Regions from separate parts of the Streptomyces sp. NBC_01476 genome, predicted to be linked through region 3. Evidence: riboswitches for the same ligand, from Rfam matches in the RefSeq annotation. Region 3 holds a riboswitch; each other region holds the start of a gene.
What was found. A riboswitch is a leader RNA that binds a small molecule or an ion and turns the genes downstream of it on or off. The one in region 3 is predicted to bind S-adenosylmethionine.

Region 1: linked by a shared signal. The riboswitch ahead of OG552_RS32885 (putative leader peptide) and the one ahead of OG552_RS08735 (aminotransferase class V-fold PLP-dependent enzyme) in region 3 are both predicted to bind S-adenosylmethionine.
Region 2: linked by a shared signal. The riboswitch ahead of OG552_RS36430 (putative leader peptide) and the one ahead of OG552_RS08735 (aminotransferase class V-fold PLP-dependent enzyme) in region 3 are both predicted to bind S-adenosylmethionine.

What each region holds. Positions count from the first base shown of each region.
Region 1 covers NZ_CP109446.1:7,557,860-7,562,065, forward strand. Annotated here, with positions in the region: gene OG552_RS32875 (GNAT family N-acetyltransferase) at 1-440, opposite strand, end outside; gene OG552_RS32880 (LLM class flavin-dependent oxidoreductase) at 437-1,534, opposite strand; gene OG552_RS32885 (putative leader peptide) at 1,804-1,932, opposite strand; SAM riboswitch class IV at 1,963-2,075, opposite strand; gene OG552_RS32890 (ATP-binding SpoIIE family protein phosphatase) at 2,424-4,206, shown strand, end outside.
Region 2 covers NZ_CP109446.1:3,834,558-3,838,763, reverse strand. Annotated here, with positions in the region: gene OG552_RS16695 (serine hydrolase domain-containing protein) at 1-325, shown strand, start outside; gene OG552_RS16690 (DUF1684 domain-containing protein) at 390-1,247, opposite strand; gene OG552_RS36430 (putative leader peptide) at 1,440-1,661, opposite strand; SAM riboswitch class IV at 1,638-1,752, opposite strand; gene OG552_RS16685 (hypothetical protein) at 1,997-4,206, shown strand, end outside.
Region 3 covers NZ_CP109446.1:1,999,546-2,003,751, forward strand. Annotated here, with positions in the region: gene OG552_RS08730 (Lrp/AsnC family transcriptional regulator) at 1-153, shown strand, start outside; gene OG552_RS08735 (aminotransferase class V-fold PLP-dependent enzyme) at 255-1,652, opposite strand; SAM riboswitch class IV at 1,666-1,783, opposite strand; gene trpD (anthranilate phosphoribosyltransferase) at 1,871-2,923, opposite strand; gene qcrB (cytochrome bc1 complex cytochrome b subunit) at 3,131-4,206, opposite strand, start outside.

The DNA.
Region 1 (4,206 bases), 5.6 Mb from region 3:
GTGAGGTCGAAGAGCGCTGTGTAACCGGTCGTCAGATAGAGCCCCCTGGCCTCCGGCTGGCGCGGTCCGGTGGTGAGATAGACTCGCTGGTAGCCGGCCGCGGTGGCGGCCCGCTCCAGCTCCGCGACGACCCGCCGGGCCAGCCCCTCGCGGCGGTGGCCGCTGTGCGTCCAGATCCTTTTGAGCTCGGCGGTCTGTTCGTCGTAGCGGCGGTAGGCCCCGCCGGCCACCGGTTCGCCGTCCCGCAGCAGCAGGAGCAGCAGCCCGCCGTGCTCCGGTTCGAACTCCTGTGCAGGGTAGCGCGCCAGTTCCCGTCCAGCGCCGCCGAGCGAGGGGTAGCGGGTGCTGTACTCGTGCTCCAGTTCCCGCAGCAGCGGCTGGGTGAGCGGATCGGTGAGCGTCGCCGTCCGTACCTCGTAACGCGGTGTGGTGGTGGTCACCGGCCGGTCCCCTCCGCGTCACGCTTGGCGACCTCCGCACGGACCAGCGGGATGACATGGCGGCCGAAGTCGATGGCGTCCCCCAGCAGGTCGTAGCCGCGGGCGGAGATGATGTCCACGCCGATGTCGTAGTAGTCCAGCAGGGCCTGTGCCACCGTCTCCGGGGTGCCGACCAGGGCGTTGGAGTTGCCCGCTCCGCCGGTCGCGGCGGCGGTGGGGGTCCACAGCGCACGGTCGAAGCGCTCGCCCTGCTCCGCGATCGCGATCAGCCGCTGCGAGCCGGAGTTCTGCGGCTGGTCGCCGCCGCGGCGCGTCCACGCCCCGGACGCCCGGCGCTCCTGGATGGCGGCGACCGTGCGGTGCGCCTTCTCCCAGGCCAGTTCCTCGGTAGGAGCGATGATCGGCCGGAAAGCCGCCTGGATACGTGGCGGGGTGGCGCGTCCGGCGGCGAGCGCCGCCGCCTTCACGGCGTCGATCTGCTGGGCGGTCTCGGCCAGCGGTTCGCCCCACAGCGCGTAGATGTCGGCCACGGCGCCGCCCGCCGCGTAGGCGGCGGGGGAGGAGCCGCCGAAGGAGACGTCCGGGTGGGGCTGCCGCACCGGGAAGACGTCGGAGACGAAGTCGTTGAAACGGTAGTGCTCGCCCTCGTGGTCGAAGGCCTCGTGCTCGGTCCACACCCGCTTGACGATCTCGATGTACTCGCGGGTGCGGCCGTAGCGCTCGTCCTTGGTGAGGAAGTCGCCCTCGCGCTGCTGTTCGTGGTCGTTGCCGCCGGTGATGAAGTGGACGGCGAGCCGGCCCTCGCTGATCTGGTCGAGGGTGGCGAACTCCTTCGCCGCGAAGGTCGGGTACGAGACGTTCGGCCGGTGCGCCAGCAGGATCTGCAGCCGGGCGGTGTTCGCGGCGATGTACGCGGCGGCGGTGCCGGGTTCGGGCGAACCCGACCTGTAGGCGAACAGCACCCGGTCCCAGCCGTGGTCCTCATGGGCACGGGCGAGCTTGAGCGTGTACTCCTTGTCGAAGGACGCCCCGCTGCGCGGGTTGGTCTCGGAGCCGTCGTTGGTGGCGGCGATCCCGAGGAATTCGATGGGCATGATGGGGCCTTTCGGTGCGGTGGGTGGTGGCGTCGGGGGCGCTCGTGGGGGTCTCGGTCCCCTTTCGCCGGTCGCGGGCAGGGCGTCACAGGGCAGAACCGGGCCCGCCGGAGCGGGACCGCAGGGGTCCGCTCGGGTCGGAGATCAGGAGGGATCTCGCGGCGGCGGTGGGCTGCCTACAGGGAGGAGGGGCGCACGGCCGGGCCGTCATGGCGACGGTGCGGCGGATACGGCGGGGGAGGGGCGAAACGGGGGGCGGAGGACCGGTCTCAGCGGACCGGGCGCACCCGGGGACACAGCGCGCTGCTCACCCGGAGCAGATCGACATGGCGCCGCGCGACGCGCAGTTCGAAGGACCCGTACGGGCGGCACACGCTGTCGCAGGGTCGTACCCGCACGTGATCACCTCGCACTCATCCGGCCCGTGGGCCTCGCGCTTACAGGACAGTTCGCTGTCCTGTCGGGTCGTCACCTGGAGCACCCCACCGCGGCGGAGGGTTGCCGGTCAGCGAGCCAGGGCTTGGTGCTGACGCTCATAACCGTGGATCACGCTAACCCCTCGGCGGCTTCCGGGCAATGCCCTCCGGGGCGCCGGAAGCCGCCGCCGTACGAGGGAGCGAGCGCCGGCCGCGTCCGCGGGCCCCTGACGGATCCACCGGACCGGGGGGCCGCGGTTCTGCGCGGTCGCGTTCGCGCGCTCCGGGAGAGGGCTCGCACAAAGCTCGCTGAACGAGCTTCTTTGAGGGCCCCGGACTCCGCCGATCCCGGTCGACTCGGATGTGTGTGTGATATACCGTTTTGATTGTTGTTATCCGCTTTAGGGTGATTCTTGCCCAGGTTCGGACCGGCCGGACGGCGCGACCTGTGGCACTGATCGAATGAGCACCGTATGGACTCTTACCTTCCGCCGGGCGACACCCCCGATCTCGACTTGAACGTGGTCAGCCAGGCGCTCGCGGGTCTGACCCCGAGGCCCGGCACACAGTCACGTGCACAGCCGTGCCGCCCCGCGAACAGCGGCCACAGCGATGGGGAGAAGCCGGTCGAGCCCAAGGACAAGGAGCAGATCCTGGGCGCGATCACGGTCGACCGCGACCTGCGGATCGTCAGTTCCAATCTGGGCCCGCGGTGCTTCGACGGGTTGACCGCCGTCCCGGGAGAACCCTTCGTGGACCTGCTCCCGCCGAGCGACGTGCCGGCGGTCACCCGCCGGCTGCGGCGCGTGGTGGAGACCCGCGACCCCCATGTGGCCCGTGTCCAGCGGATCCCCAAGCCGGACGGCTCTGAACTGATCGTCTCGCTGAGCATTCTGCCGTCCCCGCCGCCGGACGACGGCCTGACCATCTCGTTCATCGACATGGCCCGGCGCTTCCACCTCTACGCCGCCGCCTCGTCCATCGGCACCACCCTCGACGTCGGGGAGACCGCCCGGGCGCTGGCCGCCTCGCTGCTGCCCTGGGGCGACGTCGTGGCGGTCTCGCTCGACTACAACGTCTGGACGGGGGAGCAGGTCGAGGACCGTACCCGGCTGCGGCGCGCCGCCCTCGCCCCCGAGCGGTCCTGGCCCGACGGCTTCCTCACACCGGGCGAGGACCTTCCCCAGCGGGCCCGCGTGTTCCTGGGTCAGGACACGGAGGCCCACGACGTCCAGGGCACCGTCGTACTGCCGGACCGGGCCGCGATCGAGCGGGCGCTGGGCGGGGACCCCAGGCTGCTGAGGGCCCTGGTGCCCATGGAGGGGCCGCTGTGCATGGCCGGCGTTCCGCTGATCGTGGAGGGGCCGGACGGGGAGGCCCCGATCGTGCTGGGCGTCGCGGAGGTGTGGCGGCGCCCGGACGGGCCGCTGGGGCCTTTCGGCGAAGACCTGATCGACATGCAGGAACTGGTCTCCAGAACGGCCGGGCACGTCGACAACGCCCGCCGGCACGAGCGCGAGCACGCCCAGGTCATCGCGCTCCAGCAACGGCTGCTGCCGCCGTCGCCGACCAGCACGATCGAGATCGCCAGCGCCTACGAGCCCACCACCCCCGACAGCGCGGGGGTGGGCGGCGACTGGGTTTCCAGCTTTCCGCTGCCCGGCGGGCGTACCGCCCTGGTGGTCGGCGACGTCGTCGGACACGGCCTCGGCGCGGCGGCGGCCATGGGCCAGCTCAGCATGGAAGCGCGGGCCCATCTGTCGGCCGGCCTGCCGCCGGACGAGGTCCTGGCCCGGCTGGACGAGACGGTGACCCTCCTGGACGACTCCGAGACGGGGCTCGCGGCCGGCTACAGCGCGCTGAACAGCACCTGCTGCATCGTCTGCTACGACCCCGTGGAGAACCGCTGCACCATGAGCAGCGCCGGCCACCTGCCCCCGGTTCTCGTGCACCCCGGCGGCCGGGTGGAGATCATCACCCCGCGCGCCCACCCGGGGCTCGGCACCGCGTTCGTCTCCGATGAGCCCTTCGAGACCACGGAGTTCGGTGCGGAGCCCGGATCACTGGTGGCGCTCTACACCGACGGGCTGGTCGAGAGCACCTCGGCGTCGATCGAGGAGGGCATCGGCACGCTGTCGCGGGCGCTGGCACGCATACGCCCCGGCGACGACCTCAAGGAGGCGGTCTCCCGTACGGTCGGCGCACTGGACCCGCACCGGCACGGGCTGCGCGACGACGTGACGCTGATGATCGCGC
Region 2 (4,206 bases), 1.8 Mb from region 3:
GGACTCCACCGGCACCTCCTTCTACGGTCTCGGCATCCGCGCGTACACCCTCTCCTGCGGCACGCAGGTGTACGGCCACGACGGCATCGTGCAGGGCTACCAGACGTACTCCTACACCACGAAGGACGGCTCCCGGCAGGTCACCGTCTCGGCGAACGCCTCCAACAACGGGGATGTCTTCGCCGCCGAACGGACCGCCCTGGACCCGGTCTTCTGCGGCAGCGCCGCCAAGGCCCCGGCCGCGCGCGCGGCGTCGGGCACCTCCGCCGCCCACACCGAAGAGGAGGAGACCGCCGGCGCCGCGACCAGGCCCCTGCGCAGGTGACCGCCCGGCGGCAGCGGGGCCCGGCCACCCGGGCCCCGCGAGCCGTCGCCGCCGCTACAGCGGGTCACGGCCGGGGGCCCTCCTCGCCCGGTACGGACCGGGTCGTCGCCACCGGCGCGGCCGGGATCTTCTCGCCGGCCTCGATCGCGATCGTCAGCCGGTTCTCGGCCGGCGGCAGCGGGCAGGTGGCCAGGTCGGTGTACGCGCAGGGCAGGTTCGTGGCCCGGTTGAAGTCGATCAGCACCGTGCCGTCCGCGTCGGGCGCGCCGATGGACAGCGCCCGGTTGGCCGCGTAGGTGGTCACGCCGGAGGTGGCGTCGGTGAGCAGCACCAGCAGGCTGCCGGCCCGGCCGTTGAACGCGGTCAGCCGGTGGGTGGCGCCGTCGAGCGTGAACTCGACCTGGCCGGGGGCGTCGTAGACGTGCTGGAGGCCCTCGACGGCCGCGCCCACCGTGGTCGGGCGGGGTGCGTCGAACGGCAGGTAGCGGCCGGTGCGGGCCCAGCGCGGGTCCGGGGCGTAGGTGGGGGTGCCGGTGTAGGCGAGCCGCAGCGCGTTCTCCGGGTGCCGGGGGCGGACGATGTCGTAGCCGCCGCGCTTGGCGACCTCGATCACCGCGTCGCCTGACACCGGGAAGAGGCTGCCCCGCTCCTCGATCACGCCGAAGTCGTGCCGCCCGCGCAGCTCCTGGCCGTCGAGGGTCAGTTCCTCGTCGTCGGAGAGCTCCACCACCACGCCGTCGGCGGTACTCGACCAGGCGCCGGGCGCGTCGGGGAAACGGGTGGGGGTGGCGTCCAGCCAGTGCAGGCCGGTGATGGCGAGGAATCCGTGCGGGTCGGCGCGCACCTTCTCGTGCTGGGCGTGCCACTGCTCCCAGTCCGCGGCGAAGCCGGCGCGGTCGGTCTCTTCTGCTTGTACGGTCATGACGACTCCTTGGGTCGGGGGCGCGGGGGGCGCGCGGGGCAGTGGTGCGGGGTGTTGCCGGGGAGGGCGGGGGTCGGGGCAGGGCACCGGGCGGGCGGCCCTGGCGCGGGCCTTCCGGGAACCCGTTGCGGGCACGCGGTACGGAAGGCCCGGGTGCAGGAAGGCGGTGGGGGACCGGCGCGTGGAGCGCGGCTAGCCGGCGGTGCGCGGCAGCGCGGTGGGCCGGTGGTCAGGCCCCGGTACGGCCGTCGGTACGCCCGGACACAGGGCGCCGGCGACGCGCTGAAGGTCGATGTGCCGCCGGGAGAACGTGGCGACGGAGGGCAGGGACCGTGCACCCTTTTCCCGCACCGCGTCACCTCCCGGTCCCGATGGGCTCGCGCCGTGTCGGGTTCGCACGTGCCGAGCCGTCATCGGCTCCGCCGGGTCGTCACCTGGAGCACCCCGCTCCGCGAGAGGGTTGCCGGTCAGCCTGCCAGGGCCTTGATCGCTGACGCTCATGACCTCCAAGAACGGTAACTCCGCCGCTCACTCGAACACAATCCCCTCCCCCCGCAGGCGACAGGCCCCACCCCCGTGAAGCGCACCCGCGGAAACTTTAGTTCTCCTTCACCGGGCCATTGCCGTGCGCTGGCCGGCCGTGCCGTACACATGATCACGGCGATGCCGTTGCCGGGGGGCTTCCGGTGTGGGGGGACCTCCTCACCCGTCGATCGCGACCCCTTTTGCGTTCTCGACGGGAGAAGTGAGTGACCCGACCTGCTCTGCTGCGGGTGTCAGCGACCCTTGCCGTGCTCTGTGCCACGGTCTCCGGCCTCGGTGCCCTGAGCACCGGCGCGGCGTACGCCGACCCGCCCACCGAGACGGTCGTACCGCCGACCCCGAGCGGCACCCCGCCCCCGGACCTGGTCGTCTTCGCCGGTCCGGGCGGGTTCCTGCACCACGTGGGAGGCCAGGCCGCCTACGTCTGGACGAAGTTCTCCGGCGGTGACGTACCGGTCGCCGGCATTCCCGCCGGCGGTGTCGGCCAGTCCGGCGCGGATGCCGACATCGTCTCCACGTCCGTCACCGGCGGCGTCCAGTTGCAGGACATGGACACCGGCACCACCACGGTCGTGAAGCCGCCCACCGGGGACCAGTTCCTCGGCACGTTCGGCTCCCACGTCCTCACCTACACCAGGGCCGCCAACGGTTCCGTCGGCACGCTGCACATCCTGGGCACGGCGGACGGGCAGCAGACGCAGCTCTCCGCCACCGGCTGGCCGGCCGGCGTCTCCGTCGCCACGCGCGCCGCCGCGGGCGACGCGGACACCGTCCTGATGCGGTACTCGGACGCGAGCGGGACCGGGCTGGCCCTGGTCGACCTGGACACCGGTCGGGTGACGCCCGTCTTCAGCGGGCTGACCAGCATCTTCAAGGTCGTCCTGACGGACAAGTACGTCGGCTGGTACAACACTTCCTCACCGGCGGTGCTGCACCTGCGGGACCGCTCCGACCCCGGCGCCGCGGAGACGACCGTCCCGGTGCCGGCGCCCCCGCTGCCCAGCGGCGCGCTGGCGACGGTCTTCCAGCTGGCGATCGCCGGGAACTCCGTACTGGCCGACGACGACGTGGACTACTCGCAGGGCACGCCCCCGGCCGGCTCCCAACTGGGCTCGACGCTCTATCAGTTCCCGCTGTCCGGCGGTCCGTTGACCACTCTGGTCGGGCACGTGGCCTCCGCGACGCTCCAGCAGGAGTCCGACCGGGTACTGGTGGTGGGCGGCTCGTCGGCCGCCGACTGGGCAGCCCGGGTGCTGACGGCCGGCGCCGACGGCACCGCGGTGGCGACCGTCGTGCACCCCGAGCCGGCGCTTCCGGAGTCCGTCACGGGGCTCGCGGTGGCCAGGGGCCGGCTCTACACCATCGAGAACGCCGACTCGGGCGCCCAGTCGCTCGCCACCCGCACCGTCACCTGGGGTGCCACGCCGTCCTACGGCGCCAGGACGGAGATCGGCACCCCGGCCGCGGTGTCCGACTGCTCCACGCAGGACACCTGCGCGCCACCGCTCGCCACCGGCGACGGAGGGATCTCCCAACTCGCCCGCACCACCGGCCCGTCGGGGGACGAGGTCACCGTGCAGCGGGGCGCGGCAGCGGACTACACCGTGGTGCCCGCGCTGGCGTCCGGCGCCGGTACCGGCGCGCTGACCGGCGGCAGCCTCGTCGACTCCGACGGCTCCTGGGTCGTCTACGACAGCGCCGACGGCCGGCAGTTCATCGGGACCTCTCCCGCGGCCGGGATGGCGGGCAACGTCCGGCTGATCCGCCAGACCACCGGCGCCGCGCTCTCCGGCTCGTACCTGTGGGCCTCCGACGGGGCAGCCGGCGCCCTCAGCCGGATCGACCTGAACACCGGGCAGACCCTCCAGACCGTCGACACCGGTGCCCCCTGCGCGCCGACGGAGCTGCAGAGCGCCGTCGACCGCTGGATCTACTGGTCCTGCGGTGCCGCCGGCCCCGCCGGCGTCCTGGACCTGACGACCGGCAAGGACATCGCCGTCCCCTCCGGCGCGGCGCAGCTCGGCGACGGCTATCTGGTCCGGCACGACACCGCCGCCGGGAAACTGGAGCTGACCGACATCCACACCGGCGCCGCCGTCACCACCGACCTGGCCACGCTGCCCGCAGGACCGGTCCCCGACGACCGCCGGGTGACGTGGACGGTCGACAAGTACAGCGGCGGTATCGCCTACGTCGACGCGCAGAACAACGTCCACCTGGTCGACCCGCACATCCCGGCCTCCGCCGCGCTGCCCGGCGCCGGCCAGTCCCTGCTGCCCGGGGAGCGGATCACCGCCGGGCACAGCGTCAGCAGTGCGTCGGCGACGCTGACCGTGCGGAGCGACGGCAACCTGGTGGAGACCCTCAGGACCGGCGGCGGCGCGAGCGGTCCGGTGATCTGGACCAGCGGCAGCTC
Region 3 (4,206 bases):
GTGCGGGTGGCCCGCCACGACGACCTGGCCGACATCATCCCGGGGCGGATCTCCAAGATCCCGGGCGTGCGGGTGACCGATACGCATGTCGCCTTCCGCACCTACTCCCAGCACGACCTGGAGGCCGCGTTCGCCATCGGGCTGGACGCGTAGCCCGCAGCGCGGCCGGGAGAGCCGGTCCCCTTCCCGCCCGGCTGTCCCGATCGCCGGGCGGGTCCGTCTTTCACGTGTTCCCCGTGTCCTACCGGGGTGTCCTACCGGGCCGGTACGCAGCGGCCGTTCTCGGTGCGGTAGGTCCACTGGGCGCCGGTGCGGACGAGGGTGGTGACCGCCGCGAGGAACCGGGTGATGTGCTCGTCCGGGGTGCCGGCGCCGAAGCTGACGCGGATGGCGTTGAGCGCACGCTCGCCGGGGGCCGCGTCGGGGGCGCCGCAGGCACCCGGCTCGTCGGGCTCGGCGTCGAGGAGGGTGCGGACCAGCGGGTGCGCGCAGAAGAGCCCGTCGCGGACCCCGATGCCGTACTCCGCGGAGAGCGCCGCGGCGAAGTGCGAGCTGTTCCAGCCCTGGACGACGAAGGAGAGGACGCCGACCCGCTCGGAGTGCTCACCGAAGAGCGACAGGACCCGCACCTCGGGGATGCCCGCGAGCCCTTCCCGCAGCCGGCCGAGCAACTGCCGCTCCCGGGCCACCAGACGGTCGAAGCCCGCCTCGGTGAGGGCCCGGCAGGCGGCCGCGATCGCGTAGGCGCCGATCACATTGGGCGACCCGGCCTCGTGCCGGGCGGCGACCGAGGTGTGCCACTCGACGTCCAGCGTGCCGTCGGCCCGCCGGGCGACCTTCCGGGTGGCGCCGCCGCCCGCCAGGTACGGCTCGGCCTCGCGCAGCCAGTCCGGGCGCCCGGCCAGCACACCGGCGCCGAAGGGCGCGTAGAGCTTGTGCCCGGAGAAGGCGACCCAGTCCACGTCGAGCGCGGCGATGTCGACCGGGTGGTGCGGAGCGAGCTGCGCCGCGTCGAGCACGATCCGGGCGCCGTGCCGGTGCGCGGCGGCGGCCAGCTTCCGCACCGGCCACACCTCGCCGGTCACATTGGACGCCCCGGTGACGCACACCAGCTTGGGCCCCTTGGGGGCGCCGTGCAGGGCCACATCGAGCGCGGCGACCGCCTGCTCGGGAGTCCGCGGCGCCGCCAGCCAGGTGACCTGAGCGCCTTCCGCCCGCTGCCACGGGAGCAGCGACGCGTGGTGCTCGGTGTCGAAGACGTAGACCTGCGTTCCGGCCGGCAGCACCGACGCCAGCAGGTTGAGCGAGTCGGTGGTGGAGCGGGTGAAGATGACCTCGTCGTCGGGGCGACAGCCGAGGAACTCCGCGACGGTCGCCCGGCTCTGCTCGAAGAGGTCGGTGGACAGCTGCGACAGATAGCCCGCACCGCGGTGCACACTGCCGTAGTAGGGCGCGTACGCGGCCACGTCGTCCCACACCCGCTGGAGCGCCGGTGCGCTCGCCGCGTAGTCAAGGGCCGCATACGTGACCTCGCCGCCCGTCACCAGCGGGACCCGAACGTCCCGTCCCAGCACCGGCAGCGGCGTACACACGTCCGCCTCGGCGGAGGGGGTGACGGCGGCAGTGGCGGTGGCAGGGCTGATCACTGTCATGACAGAGCTCCCGAAGTCCGGCTTGCTGAGAGCCTTGCTTGCTCACAGCCTGGTCCTCACCCGGGGCACCCCACCACGGACGGAGGGTTGCCGGACAGCGAGCCGGGGCCTTGACGCTGTCACTCGTGACCTGCGGAGAATTCTGCCACAGACGCGCGAACGCGCAAGACGCCGTCCATCAAGCGGACGGCGTCCCGCACACCTGATACCGGCTCGGCTCAGACGTTGCTCGCGGCCACCCAGCGGTCGAGCGCCGCGGCGGCCTCGCCCGAGTCGATGGAGTGCGCGGCCTGTTCGAGGCGGGCCGCGATCTGCTCCTCCAGCGTGCCCTGCCCCGGGTTCAGCGCCACCAGCGCGGCGGCCGAGTTGAGCAGCACCGCGTCCCGTACCGGCCCGGTCTCCCCGGCGAGCAGCCGGCGGGCCACATCGGCGTTGTAGGCCGCGTCGGCGCCCCGCAGCGCCTCCACCGGCACCAGGCCGATGCCGACGTCGCGGGGGTCGAAGGCGCGCTGCTCGACCTTGCCGTCGCGGACCACCCACACCTGGGAGGTGGCGGTGGTGGTCAGCTCGTCCAGGCCGTCGTCGCCGCGGAACACCAGGGCGGAGGAGCCGCGTTCGGCGAGCACGCCGGCGAGGATCGGTGCCATCCGCGGGTCGGCGACCCCGGTGGCCTGGGCCCGTACCCGGGCCGGGTTGGTCAGCGGGCCGAGGAAGTTGAAGGTGGTGGCGACGCCCAACTCGGCCCGGGCGGTGGCCACATGACGCAGCGCCGGGTGGAACTTCACCGCGAAGCAGAAGGTGATGCCGGCCTCGGCGGCCACCTCGGCGACGCGCTCCGGAGTGAGCTGCAGATTGACGCCGAGCTTCTCCAGCACGTCGGAGGCGCCGCTGGCGGAGGAGGCGGCGCGGTTGCCGTGCTTGACGACCTTGGCGCCGGTGCCGGCCACCACGATCGCGGACATGGTGGAGATGTTGACCGTCTTGGCCCGGTCGCCGCCGGTGCCGACGATGTCCACGCTGGGGCCGGGGACCTCGATGGTGTTGGCGTGCTCGTACATCGCCCGCACCATGCCGATGACCTCGTCCACGGTCTCGCCCTTGGCCCGCAGGGCGATGGCGAACCCGGCGATCTGCACGTCGGTGGCTTCGCCGCGCATGATCCGGTCCATCGCCCAGGCGGTGTCCCCCGCGGTCAGATCCTCGCCGGCCAGCAGGGAGCTCAGCACGTCGGGCCAGGAGCGGGGGCCTCCGGCGGGGGTCTCAGTGCTCATGGTCACGCTCCTGGAAAAGGGTCACCCTCTGGCAGGGTGCAGCCTATCGGGGCGGCAGCCCCGTCCAACCGGTGACTCGGTGCCGCTGCGTCGTGGCCGGCCGCGCAGTTCCCCGCGCCCCTTCGGGGCACGTTCCCGCACCGCCCCCCGGAACGTAAGGGCCCCGTCCGAGGGTCGGACGGGGCCCTTACGGGTGGGGCGGGAACGCTAGTGGTGACCGTGCCCCGAGGTGATCTCCTCGTACTCCTCGGCCGTCGGCTTCGGAATCTGGCTGTGCTCCCCGTAGAACCCCTTGGAAAGCTTCGCCTGCGCCTTGGCGACCGGGCTGAGCTTGCGCTCCACCCCGTTCTCGTCGACCTCGGGTCCTGGGTCGATCGGCTTCGGCTGGACGTGGGCGGTGAGCACGTGCAACTGCTGCTGCGACAGCGGCTCGTGCACCTCGATGAACTCACCGTGCGGCAGCCGCTTGATGATGCCGGTCTCCCGCCCGTGCAGCACCTTGTCGCGGTCGCGCCGCTGCAGCCCCAGACAGATCCGCTTGGTGACCCAGAACGCCAGTACCGGCAGCACGAAGAAGCCGACCCGGACGAACCAGGTGATCGCGTTGATCGACAAGTGGAAGTGCGTGGCGAACAGGTCGTTGCCACCACCGATCAGCAGCACGAAGTAGACCGTCAGCCAGGCCACACCGAAGCCGGTCCGCACCGGGCGGTTCCGCGGCCGGTCCAGCAGATGGTGCTCCCGCTTGTCGCCGGTCACCCACGACTCGATGAACGGGTAGACCGCGATGGCCACCATCACCAGCGGGAAGATCATCAGCGGGATGAAGACGCCGAGGACCAGCGTGTGGCCCCAGCCTCTGATCTCCCAGCCGGGCATCACCCGGATCAGGCCCTCGGAGAAGCCCATGTACCAGTCGGGCTGTGCTCCGGTGGACACCTGGTCCGGCCGGTACGGGCCCATCGTCCAGATCGGGTTGATGGTGGCGACCGCCGCGATGGCGGCGATGACACCGAAGACCACGAAGAAGAAGCCGCCCGCCTTGGCCATGTAGATCGGCAGCAGCGGGGTGCCGACGACGTTCTTCTCGGTCTTGCCGGCACCCGGGAACTGGGTGTGCTTGTGGAAGAAGACCAGGATCAGGTGGGCGACCAGCAGGCCGGCCATCAGACCTGGCAGCAGCAGGATGTGCACCGAGTAGAACCGCGACACGAAGTCGTGGCCGGGGAACTCGCCGCCGAAGAGGAACATCGACAGATACGTGCCGACGATCGGCGTGGAGA